Regions from separate parts of the Traorella sp. mt218 genome, predicted to be linked through region 1. Evidence: a T-box and tRNA genes for the amino acid it is inferred to sense, from the RefSeq annotation. Region 1 holds a T-box; the other regions hold tRNA genes.
What was found. The T-box of region 1 lies ahead of thrS (threonine--tRNA ligase). A T-box ahead of a tRNA ligase gene usually reads a tRNA of that ligase, here a tRNA-Thr.
Positions count from the first base shown of each region.

Region 2: it has a tRNA-Thr gene. The T-box ahead of thrS (threonine--tRNA ligase) is inferred to sense a tRNA for this amino acid. The anticodon was not compared.
Region 3: it has a tRNA-Thr gene. The T-box ahead of thrS (threonine--tRNA ligase) is inferred to sense a tRNA for this amino acid. The anticodon was not compared.

Region 1 covers NZ_JBVAYM010000016.1:22,116-28,085, forward strand. Annotated here, with positions in the region: gene ACZYT3_RS08855 (aldose epimerase family protein) at 1-318, shown strand, start outside; gene ACZYT3_RS08860 (ROK family protein) at 329-1,228, shown strand; gene ACZYT3_RS08865 (aminopeptidase) at 1,228-2,463, shown strand; gene ACZYT3_RS08870 (hypothetical protein) at 2,515-2,895, shown strand; T-box leader at 2,938-3,136, shown strand; gene thrS (threonine--tRNA ligase) at 3,167-4,909, shown strand; gene ACZYT3_RS08880 (substrate-binding domain-containing protein) at 4,897-5,811, shown strand; gene ACZYT3_RS08885 (ABC transporter permease) at 5,873-5,970, shown strand, end outside.
Region 2 covers NZ_JBVAYM010000005.1:37,098-43,067, reverse strand. Annotated here, with positions in the region: gene ACZYT3_RS03930 (hypothetical protein) at 1-120, opposite strand, end outside; gene ACZYT3_RS03925 (MarR family winged helix-turn-helix transcriptional regulator) at 497-925, shown strand; gene ACZYT3_RS03920 (MATE family efflux transporter) at 1,000-1,269, shown strand; gene ACZYT3_RS03915 (MATE family efflux transporter) at 1,266-2,402, shown strand; gene ACZYT3_RS03910 (cysteine-rich KTR domain-containing protein) at 2,421-2,594, shown strand; gene ACZYT3_RS03905 (helix-turn-helix domain-containing protein) at 2,666-2,935, shown strand; tRNA gene ACZYT3_RS03900 (tRNA-Thr) at 3,633-3,708, opposite strand; gene ybaK (Cys-tRNA(Pro) deacylase) at 3,765-4,238, shown strand; gene ACZYT3_RS03890 (PPC domain-containing DNA-binding protein) at 4,253-4,651, shown strand; gene trxA (thioredoxin) at 4,702-5,010, shown strand; gene ACZYT3_RS03880 (ABC-F family ATP-binding cassette domain-containing protein) at 5,085-5,970, shown strand, end outside.
Region 3 covers NZ_JBVAYM010000002.1:126,390-132,359, reverse strand. Annotated here, with positions in the region: gene ACZYT3_RS01795 (alpha/beta hydrolase family protein) at 1-626, opposite strand, end outside; gene ACZYT3_RS01790 (M24 family metallopeptidase) at 804-1,973, shown strand; gene rhuM (RhuM family protein) at 2,023-2,136, shown strand; gene ACZYT3_RS01780 (hypothetical protein) at 2,330-2,734, shown strand; tRNA gene ACZYT3_RS01775 (tRNA-Thr) at 2,886-2,961, opposite strand; gene ACZYT3_RS01770 (polysaccharide deacetylase family protein) at 2,992-3,702, opposite strand; gene ispD (2-C-methyl-D-erythritol 4-phosphate cytidylyltransferase) at 3,736-4,368, opposite strand; gene ACZYT3_RS01760 (FAD-dependent oxidoreductase) at 4,403-5,851, opposite strand.

The DNA of each region.
Region 1 (5,970 bases):
GAAAAGGTAAGCTTTGATCATTGGAATTTATCACATGAAATGATTGCCAAGGAACAGACCATTGTTTATAAGAATCTGAAAAGTCCGTATGTCGATCTGATCATGGATGAATATAAGATTCGTATGACGATTGATGGTTTCCCGTTCCTTGCTCTTTGGAGCAGTGATCCGGATGCTGATTTTCTTTGTATTGAACCGTGGTATGGACATGGAGATTTTGAGAAGGTGGATGTACCATTTGAAAAAAGAGAGGGCATGATGTCACTTTCACCGAACAAATCGTTTATGACGAGCTACTGGTTTGAGGTTTATGAATAGGGAGATAGAAATGAAAACATATATTGGCGTAGATTTAGGCGGTACGAATGTACGTGCTGCCAGAGTAGATGAAAACGGAAAGATCCTTGAAGTTGTAAAGGAAAGCACTGAGATCGAACAGGGTGTCGATCATGTCATGGATAAGATCGTACGCATGATCACATCACTGGATCGTTGGAATGAGTGTCAGGGCATCGGTTTAGGTGTTCCGGGACCTGTGGATACCCAGCGGGGCATGATGATGCTTTCTACCAATTTGCCGGGATTTACAAAATATCCGATGTGTGAGGAAATCAGCAAGCGATGCGGATTGCCTGCTTATGCGGATAATGATGTCAATGTTGCCTGTCTGGCGGAGAGCTACCATGGAGCAGGTAAGGAATATCCGATCTGTTACTATGTGACGATCTCAACAGGAATCGGCGGAGCGTTTACGGTCAATCATCAGCTTGTCAGCGGTATGGCAGGATATGCCGGTGAGATTGCGAATATCGTGATCGATAGGAATCGCAAGAAAATCAACTATCTTAATGTAGGGGCCGTTGAAAATGAGGCCAGCGGTCTTGCGATCACCCGTAAGGGCAAGGAAGTATTTGGCGACTCGATCCGGCATGCAGGCGATGTTTTTGATCTGGCACGCGAGGGAAATGAAAAAGCAGTAAAGATCGTAGAGGAGATGACCTATGATCTGGCTTTGATGTTTGCGGATATCGCCCATGTCGTTAACCCGCATATCTTTATCGTGGGCGGCGGATGCATGAAGTCCAAGGATGTTTTCTTTGATAAGATGCAGGAAATCTTTAAGACTCTTGTTCATGAAGGCATGCGTTGTACAAAATTCAGTGAAGCCCGGCTGGAGGAACCGGGTCTTATAGGAGCGGCGATGCTGCCGATGTCGAGAGGTAACTAATGTTAGAGAAAAGATTGGATCAATACGCAAGACTGATCGCTCTTAGCGGTGTTCATGTTCAAAAGGGTCAGCATGTCGTCATTCGTGCAGGAGTCGATAATGCCTCTTTTGTCAGAAAACTGGTGAAAGCCTGTTATGAAGCACATGCTAAAAAAGTAACGGTCGAATGGAGCGATGCGATCATTAATCGGATGGACTATGAATATCAAAGCATCGAAGAATTATGTGATGTCAAAGCATATACGATCGAAAAAATGAAAGATCAATATGAAAGCGGCAGCTGTTTTATATCCCTTACATCACCGATTCCCGAAATCATGAAAGGCATTGATTCTAAAAAGATATCCGCCCGCAATATCGCTTATTCGAAACAAACCAAACCTTTTCAGAAATATACAAGCGCAAATCTGACACAGTGGTGTGTCGCGGCAGTTTCCAATTCATTATGGGCCAAAAAGGTTTTCAGCGATCTTGATGAAGATGAGGCCAATGAAAAATTATGGGATGCGATCCTTTCAAGCTGTCATGTCTTTGAAGAGAATGATCCTGTTTTGGCGTGGAAGCAACACGATGAAGCTTTTGCCCATCGCATCGCCCTGTTAAATGAAATGAATTTTAAAGAATTGCATTTTGTCAACGGCAAAGGAACCGATCTGCATGTTGCCTTGGCACCACATCATATATGGGCAGGCGGCTATGAAAAGACCCAAAAAGATCAGATCATCTTTAATCCCAATATGCCGACAGAAGAAATCTTTACGATGCCTTATCGCAATCATGTGAACGGACGTGTTTATTCGACCAAACCATTGGATTATTCCGGTACGCTGATCGAAGATTTTTATCTTGATTTTAAAGATGGCAGAGTGATCCATTATCATGCGGAGAAAGGAATGGAGGCTTTAAAAGAACTCATCGAGTTTGATGAAGGCAGTCATTACATTGGCGAGGTGGCGCTCGTTCCTTTCCACTCCCCTATATCACAGATGAATCTTCTTTTCTATAATACGCTGTTTGATGAAAATGCCAGTTGTCATCTGGCACTGGGTGCCGCCTATCCGACAACTGTCAAGAATGGTGAAAATATGACAAATGAACAGCTTTTGGAAGCCGGTGCCAATGATTCTTTACTGCATGTAGACTTTATGTTTGGCAGTGAGGATATGCATGTTACAGGCATTGGTTTTGATGGTAAAGAAACAGATATTTTTGTACAGGGAGATTTTGTGATATAGCTTTAAATGAACGGGGTTTAATATTGGAGATGATTGCTGAAAGGAGATAATATGAAGAAGATATCTTTATTTATTTCGTTGATCTTATTATTTGGCTGTATGCAGGATCATAAGAATCGTCCTTATCAGAATTTAGATATTGAAGATGTAGAATCCATCGTATTGGAATATGAATATCCGCCATTTGATAAAGTTGAATTAGGTCAAAAGGATCGCGAAGCATTGATTGGGTATCTAAATGATTTAGATGTATCTTTGTTTGATAAACAGGAAGATGTTCCAATAGGAAATGGGACATCTGTTGACATTCATACTGAAGAGGAAACTTATCGAATTTACAGCATAGAGCCTTATTTAAATATCAATGACCAATGGTATCGTTGTGATGATGTACAGGAAATCTTTCAGATCATAAAAGAGAACGGTAATTGATAAAAACATTTGACATTTTTCTTAATTAGGTGTTAAATAATGCCATAAGCGAAGAATTGGATATGAATACTTGTGATTCAATCAAGAGAGATGTCGGGTGGTGCAAGACATTTTGATAGCCTGTATTTACTCCCAAGGAGCTGTCCTATGAAAATAGGACCGTAGATCTGCGTTAAAGAAAAGAGGTGTATGAACATACACGAAATAAGGTGGTACCACGAACACGACTCTCGTCCTTTGGCAGAGTCGTTTTTTTATTAGGAGGAGAGCTATGATCGATATTAAAGAAGATGAAAAATTAAGTGTATTGAATCACTCCTGTGCGCATTTGATGGCGCAGGCGGTGAAGCATCTTTATCCTCAGGCAAAGTTTTGGGTAGGACCGGTCATCAGTGAGGGGTTCTATTATGACATTGACTTAGGAGATGATGTGATTCATGATGAGGATCTTCCAAAGATTGAAAAGGAAATGAAGAAGATCGTCAAGGATGGCAAACGTATTGTCTGTGAACATCATACGAAGGCTGAAGCCATGGAAATGTTCAAGGATGATGAGTATAAGCTGGATCTGATCGAAGGATTGGAAGATGGCAGCATTACTTGTTATCGACAGGGTGATTTTGTGGATCTTTGCCGCGGACCTCATGTGGAAAGTGTCAAGCTTTTGAAGAATTTCAAGCTTTTGAAGCATTCGGGTGCCTATTGGAAAGGTGATAAGAACAATAAGATGCTTCAACGAATTTATGGTGTCTGCTTTGAAACAGCGGAAGATCTGCAGAAGCATTTAGATTTATTGGAAGAAGCTAAGAAAAGAGATCATAAGAAGCTGGGCAAAGAATTAGAATTGTTCATGATGAGCGAATATGCTCCGGGTGCTCCGTTCTTTTTGCCTAATGGTATGATCTTGCGAAATGAATTGGAGAAATTCTGGTATGATGAACATACCAAAGAAGGTTATGAGTTTATCAAGACACCGATCATGATGTCGAAGGAATTATGGGAAGTAAGTGGCCACTGGTACAATTATCGTGAGAATATGTACACGTCTATGGTGGATGACCGTGAGTTTGCGATCAAACCGATGAATTGTCCGGGAAGCATGCTGGTTTATAAGAATTCTTTGCATTCATATAAGGATCTTCCGATTCGTATGGGTGAATTGGGACAGGTACATCGTCATGAAGCCAGCGGAGCGTTGAATGGCCTTTTCAGGGTTCGTACATTTACACAGGATGATGCACATATCTTCATGCGTATGGATCAGATCGAAAGTGAAGTAATTTCATTGATTCGTTTTATCGATCGTGTCTATGCGATCTTTGGTTTGACGTATGACATTGAATTAAGCACGCGTCCTGAGGAAAAGTATATTGGTGAGATCGAGGTATGGGAAAGAAGCGAAGCGGCTTTAGCGAAGGCTTGTGAGGCTGCCGGCAAGACATATAAGATTAATCCGGGCGATGGTGCTTTCTATGGACCGAAGCTGGATTTTCATATCAAAGATTCATTAGGAAGAGTCTGGCAGTGTGGCACGATCCAGTTAGATATGAATCTTCCGGAAAGGTTTGATCTGACATATATTGATGAACATGGTGAAAAGGTACGGCCGGTCATGCTGCATCGTGTCATATTCGGCTCAGTAGAACGTTTCATCGGAATTCTGATCGAACATTTTGGCGGTAAGTTCCCAATGTGGCTGGCTCCTGTACAGGTAGAAGTGATTCCGGTCCATCATGAACATCATTATGAATATGCCAAAGAAATCAATGATGAATTGAATCAACTTGGTTTTAGGAGCAAATTAGATGCAAGAAATGAAAAATTGGGTTATCGTATTAGGGAAGCACAAATGAAAAAGATTCCAATCGAATTAGTCGTGGGTGACGGTGAGAAAGAAAATCATACGGTAACGATCCGCCGCCAGGGTCATAAAGAATCGAACACGGTATCATTTGATGAATTTGTGAAGATGCTTCAGAAAGAAATAGAGGAGAAGGTAAGATGCGACATTTAAAATCATTGATGGTGGCTGCCTTGCTTTTGGCAGGCTGTTCCACAACTACGACAAATGAACCTGTCAAGGTGTTGTCACCGACAGGAGCGCCAGCTCTTTCACTTTTAGAAGCAGCAAGTGAAGAAAGTGAAAACACTTTTGAATTTGTTACTGGAAGCGAAGTTGTAAGCGCAGAATTAGTAAAAGATGACAGCGAGTATGATATCATCATCGCACCTGTTAATTTAGGTGCCAAGATGATCGAAGCCGGAAAGAGTCCTTATCGTTTAAAAGCTGTGATCACATGGGGAAATCTTTATCTGGTAGGTACCAGTGAAAATGCTTTGAATGAAGAAGGAACCTTTGCGACTTTTGGTGAAGGAAGCGTGACTGATTTTGTTTTGCGCCAGGCTGTTGATCTTGACAATATCACACCTGAAATCGTGATGTATTCAAGTGCTCAGGATGTTCAGGGAGCATTATTGAGCGGTAATGCAAACTGTGGCATGCTGGCTGAACCGGCTGTAACCGCAACGATTCAGAAAGCAAAAGAGCAGGGCATCGAGCTTCAGGTCATCGAGAACCTTCAGACAGCCTATCAGGAAAAGATGGGGACTGATTTAGAAGGATTCCCTCAGGCAGCGATCTTTGTGAAAGAAGGCAGTGAAGATAAATGTGCGAATGTAATCAGTACGATCGAAACATTTGTCAATGAAACAGCAGTCAATGATCCGGATAAGATCGTGGAGCTTGTCGATGCGATCGGTGCTGATACTTTAGGTGTTCCAAGTGCAGCTATCTCAAAAGCTACATGGGAAAGACAGAATATTCACTATGTTGAGGCCGGCGAATGTACAGATGATCTGACAACGCTTCTGTCATTGATGAATATTGAGTTCAGTGAAGAGATGCTTTCAAAATAATCATTAGGGAGGTCATGGTATCTCCCTTTTATTTTTAAAGAAAAACGAGTATAATAGCGGTATGAAAAAGCGCAGTTTCGTTACAATCCTTGTTTTATTGATCGTATGGATGATAAGCGGAGAAATGGTTGATAATCCGATCAAGCTCCCTTCTTTTTT
Region 2 (5,970 bases), on a different contig from region 1:
GCCGCAAGAGGTAGACACTTCATAGAATGTGCCGCCGATTTTATAAATCACTGTTTCATCTGCCGGATTGCCCTGTTTCTGCCTATTATCTGTTATTTCCTGTTCTTGTTTCCGTTCCATTCCTTTCCCGTCCTTTCTTTGATTTGTAATGTGATAAGTTTCGTAGCAAGCATAGGAAAAGAGTATCCTTTTCCGAAAATGCCCTGCATTTTGCTTGTTGGGAAGTTTCCCAAACCCTCTGAAAATCCTTTCACTACCTACAACACCGAACAAGGCGATTTTGCCGAAGTTTTGAGAAAATTTTATAAAAAACTTTTCTTACTCCTTAATACGAAAAAGTTAGGAAAATGCCAAAGTTATGGAAGGTAAAATGCCGCAATTTGCGACACATTTAAAATACCCAATTATTAAAATCAGAATGCTTGTAGGAATGCACTTGACAGAGCGCTGTAATAAATGTAAAATTACTTAGGAAACTAAGAGAAAGGAGCGTAGCATGATTTCACTTACAAAAAGTGCAGCAAGGTATGTCAGTAAACTTTCTAACAAACTTCGCCGCAAATTAGATATGCTTTCTTCAAGAAAAGAGTTTAGCGGGTCACAGGGGAGAACACTTCATTTTTTACTTGCACAAACAGAAGATGTTTTCCAAAAAGATATAGAAGAAGAATTTAGCATACGTCCCTCTACGGCAACAGAACTATTAAAGCAAATGGAAGCAAATGGACTTATTCGACGAGAGCCTGTTGCTTACGATAATCGTCTAAAGAAGATTGTCTTGACCGATAAGGCATTGATGTATAAACAACAGGTTGTAGAGGATTTGACTTCATTAGAAAAAACACTTACAAAAGGAATTTCCGAAGACGATATGAAGGTTTTTTTTGAAGTGATTGAAAAGATGATGGATAATCTGTCTGAATGAATATCCAGATAGGTTATCCTAAATCTCAACCTATGTACTTAGGAAACTAACTTTATAGAAAGAGAGGAATTATTATGGACAACGAAAATCAATTTTCACAGAGGAAACTATTTCCCTTAATTTTGAAGTATTCTATCCCGGCAGCAATTTCACTTTTAATTACGGCAATATATAATATTGTTGACCGTATTTTTGTGGGGAACTTTAATGGAACTTCTGCTTTGGCAGGACTATCCATCTGTTTTCCGCTTTCTTATATGATGATGGCATTTGGACTTACTTGCAGTGCAGGTGGTTCTTCCTTGGTCAGTTTATTTGCAGGGAAAAGTGAACAGAAAAAATGAATGCTTCCTTTGGAAATGCTTTGATATTGGTTGTTATTTTTGAACTTGTATTGACGGCAATTTTGCTGATTTTTGCAAATCCTATTTTGAAAATTTTCGGAGTAACAGAAACCTCTTATCCGTATGCCTTTGAATATTATCGAATTGTTGCGTTAGTCTGTTTGTTTCAAGGGCTTACACAGGTTTTCTGCGATTTCGTCCGAGTATCGGGAAAACCTGTTATGGGTATGTGTGTGACCGGCATAGGAGCAGTAACCAACATTATTCTTGATGCCGTATTTGTTGCAGTTATGGGTTGGGGTGTCACAGGGGCGGCATGGGCTACCGTAATTGGACAAATTTTCTCAACACTATTCGGTATGTATCTTGTTTGGAACGGACACACAAGAGTGGAAATCAAAAAAGAAACATTCCATTTTAATTTCAAGCTATCGAAAGAAATCGTATTCTGTGGATTTGCCTTTTGGATTGCACAAATGGCTATGGGCTTAATTAGTTTAGTCTATAACGGACAGTTGGGAAAATATGGCGGAGATACTGCAATTAGCGTATATGCCGTTGTTGCAAGTATTATGACCTTTGTGATTATGCCTGCAAGTGGTATCAGTCAAGGTATTCAGCCCATTGTAGGAAATAACTTTGGGGCAGGAAATTATAAAAGGGTTATGGCAACCTTGTATCAGGCGTCTGCTTTTTCAGTGGGAATTACGTGTATTGTATGGCTTATCGTGATGTTCTTTCCGGAATATATTTTATTGGCATTTGGTGCTACGGAAGAAATGCTGAAAGTTGGGGTTGTGGGATTGAGAAATAACTTTTGTATTACACCGATTTTAGGATTTGTCATGCTTGTAACAACCTTTTTTCAGTCGATTGCAAAACCAATCCCGTCTATTGTGATTACATTTTTAAGACAGATTTTGCTCTTGATACCATTTATTTATCTTTTCCCGTTATTATGGGGTATCAATGGGATTTTTATTGCTCAACCCGTCAGTGACGCATTAGCTTTATTATTGTCTGTCATTCTTGTTGTAAGAGAAAAACGTCATTTATATAAAATGCTTCCAGCGCTTCCTCATAGAAAAAATGACGCACAGTTAGCAACTGCGGCGAAACTGGAAAATGTATAAGTATATCGGAGAAAAAAATTGAATAAAACGAAATGGATATTGTGTCCTATCTGTGGCAATAAAACCCGGACAATGATACGTAAAGACACCGAACTTAAAAATTTTCCATTATTCTGCCCCAAATGCAAACGAGAAACTTTAATCAATGTAAAACAGATGAATATATCCGTTATCCAAGAGCCGGACGCGTAGACGCAGAGCCGATAACACGCAGATTTCAAATGCGGTTATTGGCTCTGTTATTTTTGTTTGGAGGTATCAATATGTTTATTGGCTGTTATTCTATTTTGTGTAATCTATTGTTAAAAAAAGAGTTACTTTTTTGCAGGAAGTTTGCGCCCATGAGTATACCTTTTGAAACCATTGAAAAAGCGGTTGCCGGGGAGCCGGAAGCTGTAAATGCTGTCTTGCGTCATTACAGAGGGTACATAAAATATCGCTCTGTATTTCAAGGGCATTTTAATGCAGATATTCAAGACAGGTTAGAAACACAGTTAATCAAAGCAATCTTACAATTTCGCTTCGATAGGTAACAGATAACAAAGTCAAAGAAAAACGTCAAGGATAAAATGCACGCTTCGCGTCTTTGACGTTTTTCTCTGTCTTTGCTTTTGAGTAGCTAAGAGAGTGCAATCGGATAGACCGCTTGCGCTCTCTATGAAGCATGGATTTATGAATAGATAATGATTTCTATATTTCTATTTCCATTCCAACAGCTTGTAGGTAGCTTAGAAATTGAGGGAAGGAATGGAATGAGTAATTGTTTAATCTTTATTTTATATATCTTTATTTAATTGCATTGGATTTTCCGACATCGGGTAATCCAACACCGGAAACCGAAATCCCTTATAATCTTTGAGCCTTTAAAATAATAACATGAATTGCCATAGTAATGTTACTCAATAGAGCCTAAAAAAGCCTTGATTTATGCCGCTCACAGACACGAAAATATCAAGAGTAAGGGTTTTCTATTCAGACACTCAAAAATGAGGTTCTACTGCGTAACAACATGAGAATAGAAAAACAGAGAGCCGACCACTTGGGAACGTGATTAACTCTCTGTTTGCAAACCTGTCTGTCAGCGTTAGTGATAAGTTGTTGTGAATACTTCCTTATCAGCGTAAAACTAAACATTTTAATTGTTTTTATAGCCATTATCTTTCTTTTCTTGATAAAGAAAAAACGAGCTGTAAGCATATATCGCTTATCACTCGTTTATTCAGTTATAAATGGTGCCGGCTATGAGATTCGAACTCACAACCTCCGCCTTACCATGGCGTTGCTCTACCGTTGGAGCTAAGTCGGCATGTGATTATTATAACGTATTTGCAAACTTTTGAAAAGATGTTTATAATACTTTATATGAAAAATATCAAGACAAATGCGATGCGTCAGTTAGACGCCCAAAAAATCAAATATGAAGTTTATACTTATGATGCTGAAGATGGAAAAATTGATGGCTTGAGTGTTGCGCAAAAATGTCATCAGGATGTCAGGATGGTTTATAAGACATTGGTGGCTCGTTCTGCTTCAAATAAGATTTATGTCTTTGTCGTAAATGTTGCGGATGAGCTGGATTTGAAGAAATGTGCCAAAGCGGTTCATGAAAAAAGTATCGCAATGGTTCATGTCAATGAACTTTTAGGACTGACGGGCTATGTGCGAGGTGGCTGTTCACCGATCGGCATGAAGAAAAAATACCCTGTTATCTTAAGTGATACTGCCGCTTCTCTTGATTCGATCATTTTCAGCGGCGGTAAGATCGGCTGTCAGATCCACTGTTCAGTAAATGATTTTATGAAAGTGACACAAGCTTTCATGGCTTGTATTATATGAAAGGATGAGTCTGTATGAAAACACATGCATTTCGTTTGATCTATGGATCAGATTTAAAGAAAAGCATTGAAGACTATATCAAGGCACATCATATTGAAGCAGGATATGTGGCTTGTTGTGTGGGTTGTGTGTACGAAGCGTCTTTTCGCTTGGCAGATGGCAAGACACTCTTTCATGACGTCAATCATTATGAAATCGTTTCGCTCATGGGTACGCTTTCGAAAGACGGTGTGCATTTGCATATTTCTTTAAGCGGTGATGACGGACATACGATTGGCGGACATCTGATGAGTGGGACACTTATCAATACGACGGCGGAAATTATTCTTCATGAATTGGATGAATTTGAATTTTCACGTGAATTTGATGAGAAAACCGGCTATGATGAAATTGTCATGAAGGCAAAACACTAGCATTTTAAAAGGTATATGATATACTAGAATCATCAAAAGGAGGATGTACAATGAGAATTGTAAACAAGGAAGAATTTGAATCAATCAAAAATAATGGCATTGTATTTGTCGATTTCTACGCTGACTGGTGCGGACCATGCAAGATGGTAGCTCCGGTGCTTGAAGAGCTTTCGATGGAGTATGAGGGACAGATCAATTTTGTCAAGGTCAACGTCGATCAGGAAGGTGAACTTGCTGGTGAATACGGGGTTATGTCGATTCCAAACCTGGTTTTGATGAAAGATGGCAAGATTGTAAAACAGGCTGTCGGATATCAGCCAAAACCTGCTATCAAAGCAATGATTGATGCGGTTCTGTAAATAAAGGCTTTGCGATAAGCCTTTTTTCTTTTGATGATTGATGATAGTTGTGGTATGATGAAAACGGTGATGTTATGTTGATAAGTGCAAGTGAAATAAGTAAGTATCATAATGAGAAATGTATCTTGGATAAGGTTTCCTTTTCAATCGAAGAAAATGATAAGATAGCACTGATTGGTGTGAATGGTGTCGGTAAGAGCACCTTTTTAAAGATCTTAGCGGGTAAGGAAAATTATGAAGGAAAGATGATCTGTAAGAGTGATCTTCAAATTTCATATCTTGCACAAGAGGATGATTTTGACGATCATCATACGATTTTTCAGGTCGTACATGAGAGAGCACCAAAATGTGAGGATTTTGAAATTCGTTCTGTCCTTACAAAATTAAAAATAGAGGATATGGATAAGAAGATTGGTACTTGCTCAGGAGGACAGCGTAAGAGAATTGCTTTGGGAGTGGCTCTTTTAAAGCCTTGTGATCTTTTGCTGCTGGATGAACCGACCAATCATTTGGATAATGAGATGATCGAATGGCTGGAAAAATATCTGATCAAGATGAACCGTACCTTAGTGATGGTTACCCATGATCGTTATTTCTTAGAAAGGATCGTTCATAAGATCATTGAGATCGATCGTTCTAAAATTTATGAATATCAGGCGAATTATTCTGCCTTTCTTGAATTGAAGCAGCAAAGGGAAGAAGCAGCGCTTGCCAATGAGCGCAAACGAAATGCTTTTTTGCGAGTGGAGCTGGAGTGGATCCGTTCCAATGCACAGGCACGAAGCACGAAGAGCAAGGAGCGTATTGCTCGCTTTGAAAAGCTATCAGGCATTGAAAAAATTAAACAGACGGGCAAAGTTGAACTGATCCACACTTCTTCTCGCCTTGGCAAAAAAACGATCGAGATCGATCATTTAGGCATGAGCATCAACAATACGACGCTTTTTTCTGATTTTTCCT
Region 3 (5,970 bases), on a different contig from region 1:
TGATAATCATTCGCCAATAAAAAGATTTTTCCACCATCTATCAGAACTTGTTCCACATCCATTGTACATGGTGTAATTCTGGTGATTGAATGATCTTTCTTATCTATTAAGAATCCATTGTTACGACTTCCATTAATGAATCCGGCCCCATTATAGAAAAACGGATATTCATCAAGCACAAGATAATCCTTATTCTTTTCTTTTTGTGCATGATAAGCTTTCTTGGCATCTTCATCCATGAGATGATAGTCAGGACAATCCACAAAACTTGTCGCCGTAACGAAATAATACTGATCTGTATAGCCATGCATTTCCTGAATCATTAGCGGTAACTCACATTCTTCTGTAAGTCCTTGATCATAACAAAACACTTTTGTTTCATAAAAACCTTCACTTTGTCCTTTTAAAATCATTAATGCATCATCAACCACTGCATATCTCACTCTTTTATCTTCAAGTAAAATATGATCTTCTTTCGTTATGGGATCAAAATGATGAAGACGTTGTGTATAATCATTATTTCCGATATCGGCCAAGGTATCGATATAGATCAGCTTATCCTGATAAGTATTTAATCCTGATAAATAACGATACTTTAACATTAAATCAAGCTCAATTGGTTTCATATGACATCCTCCTATCTATATTATTTATTTAGTTATTTTACTCTTACATTTGATTGAATGTCAATTATCGTTTAATATCATAAGTATTTTTAAAAAATCTCAAATCCTTATTGTCATTTTACTTAGGTAGGACTATAATTCCATTAACCATTGAAACATAAAAAGGAGGAAAGTAAAATGTTAAGCAAAAGAAGAGAAAAATGTCTTCAGGCCATCAGGCAAAGTGGATTAGATGGTGTCTTATATGCTTTAGGGCCTAATTTTCAATATCTTTCAGAATCACATCATTGTTTGTGGCAAAGAAATGCCATGAATACATTTGCTCCTATTTCCGGAGCTTCCATCATGCCAGAAGCTTTGATTTATGTAAATAAAGAAGGAAAATCAACGATTCTGACGATTCCTAAGCACAAAGATACGATGAATACCTTATTAAATGATGTTGTTGTCAGTTATATGGATCAATTTGAAGATGAATTAACTCATATCATCGATGGTAAGAATATTGGTATTGGAAAAGACTGTGATCAGTGGATCAAAGAAACCCTTTCTCATATCGATGAAACGATTACTACAGTTGATACGGATACGTTATTTGAAGATATTCGCCGGATCAAAGATGAGTATGAAATCGCTCATATGAAGAAGCTGGCACAATTTACGGATGAAGCTGTAATGTACGTATGTAAACATCTAAAACCCGGAATGACCATGTTTGAAGCTGAACGGATGATTGTCGATTATGGTTTACAGCACGGAATACAGGATTTGTCTTTCTCTCCTACTTGTGGCTTTAAGACAAGAAATACGGCCAATGCGCAAGAAATTGAGCCTTTTGAAAATGAACGAAAACTCGTTGATGGCACCATGATTGCATTTGATATTGGATATATGGATCAGGGATATTGCTCCGATTGGGGTCGAACCGTGTATTATGGAAAAGCTCCAGAATTAGTAAAGAACGGTTACCACGCTTTACAAGAAGCTCAGGTTTATATGGTTTCTAAAATCATACCGGGAGTGACACGTTTTGGTGATTTATATGGTTATATCTGTGATAAAGCGGAAGAATTAGGATATTATCAATACTTACGTTTTAAACGGGAAGAAGAGGGTGGCAATGGTCATCATATAGGAACAGAAACTCATGAAATGCCATGGTTAAAAAATAATGTAGATCTGATTTTACAGCCGGGAATGATTTTCTGTTCAGAGCCAAAGATGTTCTTTAAAAATGAAGGTTATATGCGTGTAGAAGATATGATCCTAGTTACGGAAGATGGCGCTGAATTCCTTACCAATTTCCCGCGTGATTTATTTGAAATTGATTTTTCAAAAAATCTATAAACAAATCATAAAGGCTTTGCACTAGATGATGAAAGACTAAAAGGAAACGGTGGTGGTAATTACTGGAAAGAGCTTTTTGGATCGCATTCGTGATATTCGTTTATCTGAGAAGATGCTTTATCGCCAAGTTCTTGATTTGTATGCTGCCAGTGTGATAACTTAACGCTTAATGTACTAGTATCAATTTATTTTGATAATATGCATAATATGTCTGTTCCTAAAAATTTATGATCGGGTAAAGACTTTATATACAACATTTTGAAATGCATTCAAGGCCCCAAATACCTTCTAAATAAGGACTTAGGGCCTTTCTACATCTTTAAAACTGTTGAACACACCTTTGATCAATCTTGGAAATGCTGAGAGAAGATTTGCTGGAAAGCGGGATTCCTGAAGACCATATTATCAGTATGCACTATACATCTGAAGATTTTGATGATGAATGGCGCTCCCTATCTGTAGAAGCGGTTTACAGCTATCTGACCTGGTTAGAAAAAGCATTTATCATCTGTCGCTGTCGGCGATATGATTTGCAGGGAAAATCCGTATTAAAAACACAAGAAAAATTTTATCTGGCGGATGATTCTCTGAAATATCGTATTATGGGATTTAACCCAAAATCAATCGACGAAAAGGGTATGATGTTAATATTGGAAAAAATAGAACAAAAGAGATTGATTTTTATGCAATACAACGAGATGAGCATATTTATGTACAGGTATGTCGTGAACTGCCAGAGGAATCAGATCGAGAAATTGTAAATCTTCTTGAAATATCAACGATATAAAAATCATGTATTTAACGGATTTCCTGCTGAGTAATGGTTATTGAATATAATTTTGTATGAAATTTGTATGAAAATTATAAAAAAACATAAAAAAACTGCCTTATTTTAGGCAGTATTTTTACATATGGTGCCGACGAAGGGACTTGAACCCCCGACCTACGCGTTACGAGTGCGTTGCACTACCAACTGTGCTACGTCGGCATAGCACTAGTATTCTATCACTTTTTTTGATTATCTGCAATGCTTAACTTTCACATGAAGCGGAATTTCTTTATTTTTTAACTCAAACAGCTCACTGACACTTACAACCTCAAACCCTTCTCTCTGCATTCTCTTCAATATTTCTTCCGTTGCTTCGATCGTAGAAGTATATCCATCATGCATGATAATGATATCACCATCTTCGATATGCATAAAAACATTGTCTTGAATACTCGCTGCATTTCTAATCTCCCAATCTCTGGAATCAACGCTCCACATAATGAAAGGCACATCAAACTCTTCCAAGATATCCTTATTGATATCCCCATAAGGAGGACGTACCAGCATATCTCCCTGCTGCCCGCTTAAAAATTTCAATAAGCTTTCATTTCCATAGATCTGCCGTTCTCTCTCTTCTTGGCTTGCTTTTGTCAGCCAGATATGATCCAAGGTATGATTACCAATTTCATTGCCCTGTTCATAAATGCTTTTCACCAATTCTTTATTTTCATTGGCATGATTCCCGTTAATAAAAAATGTCGCCGAAGCGTCATATTTATTCAACAGATCGATCAATGCCTGTGTCGTAAGCTGACTGGGTCCATCATCATATGTCAATCCCACATATTTCTTTTCTGTAAAGACAGGCTGAGTTGCAGGCTCACGATAGAAAAGCACACATATAAAGATCAAGATACAAGCCATTCCTAAATTAAATATCTTCTGCTGCAGCTTTTTCATTTTTCACCTGTTACAGTATATGAAAAAAGAGAATCATAAATCCTCTTTTGTCGTAATTTTTATATTGGTATATGCACCCAAAACCACATGCACCTTCGTATTGCTTAATCTTTCAACTACACTGGCATCATCACTAAATACATCTTGCCCATGGATGGCTTTTTTCAAGCACCCGCAAATTAAATCTCTTTTAAAGCATTGTGGCGTTAACGCTGCCATCAATGTTGAACGTTCGGGAGTATGATCGACAATATCGTGATCAACCACCTTGATCGTATCCTTGACAGGAACCATCAATAAAGCAGCATCATAGTTTTCCATGGCTTCCTTGCAACGCTTCAGCTCATCCTGTGAAACATATGGACGGGCACCGTCATGAATCATGACCACTTCTTCATGAGCAGCACTGACCCCATGATAGGAGCTTTCCTGACGGGTAGCTCCCCCATAGACAAAGTGAACCCGATCTTTAAAGAGTCTTTTCATATCATCCTCATCATTTTTAGATATGACTAAGATGATTTCATTACAGGATGCATCCTGTTCAAAGACCTTGACCGTTTTTTCAATAATCGTTTCCTCATCCATTTTATATAACAGCTTATTATAGCCAAGACCTACCCTTGTTCCTGACCCTGCTGCCAGTATCACTGCACTGTATCTCATGAATACCACCCATATTCATTTTACCATATTTCACTTATTTATCCAGTTTTAATTCACTGATAAGACATTCACTGTGATGAAGTCCGACACTTGCCGGTCCTTTGATGATCTCTCCGGTCAGAGAAAAGCGTGAACCATGACACGGACAATCCCAGCATTTATCATGCTCATTGAATTTAAGCGTACAGCCTAGATGTGGACATAACGTATCCACGATATAGAGCTTATCGTCCTGACGATAGATTCCATATGGATGACGGTCTAACTGAAAACTGACGGCCTGATGATTGTCCGGTATCATAAGCTTGGAATCATGCATCTTTGATTCAATCAGACTTTTTAAAACCTGATAGTTTTCTGTAATAAAATTCTTACTGAAAACAAGACTCTTTCTCTTCAAAGAAAACAATTCCCTTCTCTTTGTCATCTCATCCTTCAAAATATCCTTGACAGTCAGAGATGCGACATAAGCATTTGTATTTCCCCATTTATTAAAACCTGTGATCACAATAAAATCATCACATCGATCAACGATCGGCAGATAATCCGTCACCTGATAATCCTGTGAGCTCCATGTGCTCAATAATCGGTGATTGGGATACTCTAATACCAGATCACGTTTAAAGCTTTGCCATTTGATATTGGAATCATCACTTAAAGCATGATCATAGCCTCCGATAAGCATGAAGTTTTTCATATCGTTTTTCGTCTTTGTGATTTCATCTTCACTTAATATCATTAAATTCTTTTTATCTGATGGCTTCAAAGCCGCAAGATAACTCTGTTTAGGCGCTGTCATCGTATAAAAAAACTTAAACTGAAAGGGCATGACCTGGGTAGCAAGGATACAGTGCTGGAAGCGTATCGTATGATCCTTGGTCTTAACCACATGATCATGGATATGCATCATCGGTGTTCTTTCATAAATTTCACAGATTAAACGCGAAGCTAATTGAATACAAAACTGATAAGGATCGAAGCTTGCCTGTTTCAAAAACTTAGCTCCGTAACGGATCCCTTCGATTTCATTTTCTCTGACAATTTCATAAGGAATCGAACATGTATCATAAGCTTTGATCTCATCTGCAATCTTTTTGGTCATATAAACAGATTTACAACCGACAACAGCTTCCTTTTCAGAATATTCACAGTCAATGTCATATTTCTCAATAATTCCTTTTATCTCCAAGATCGCCTTATCATTTTCCTGATAATAAAGCCTTGTCTTCTCTTCACCATGAATCTTAAGTATTTCCTGATAATTCAATCCATGCTGACTGGTGATCTTACCAGTATTTCTGCCGCTTGCCCCACTGGCAATCTCATCACTTTCAATGATGACAATATGCTCAAACATATCCTGCAGCTGATAAGCACACAATAGTCCGCTCATACCTGCTCCAACGATCAATACATCACATTCCAGATTTCGATTTAATTTCTTGATTCCTGTTTCTCTGTTTTTGATCCATTCACTTTTCATAAGGCACCTCATTCATAGGGTGCCCTCTTTTCATAAAAATATCATCACTTTACGACAACACGCCAATACTCCTGTGAAGCTGGCATGTTTTTGGATCTTTATTTCATATAATAAAGTGG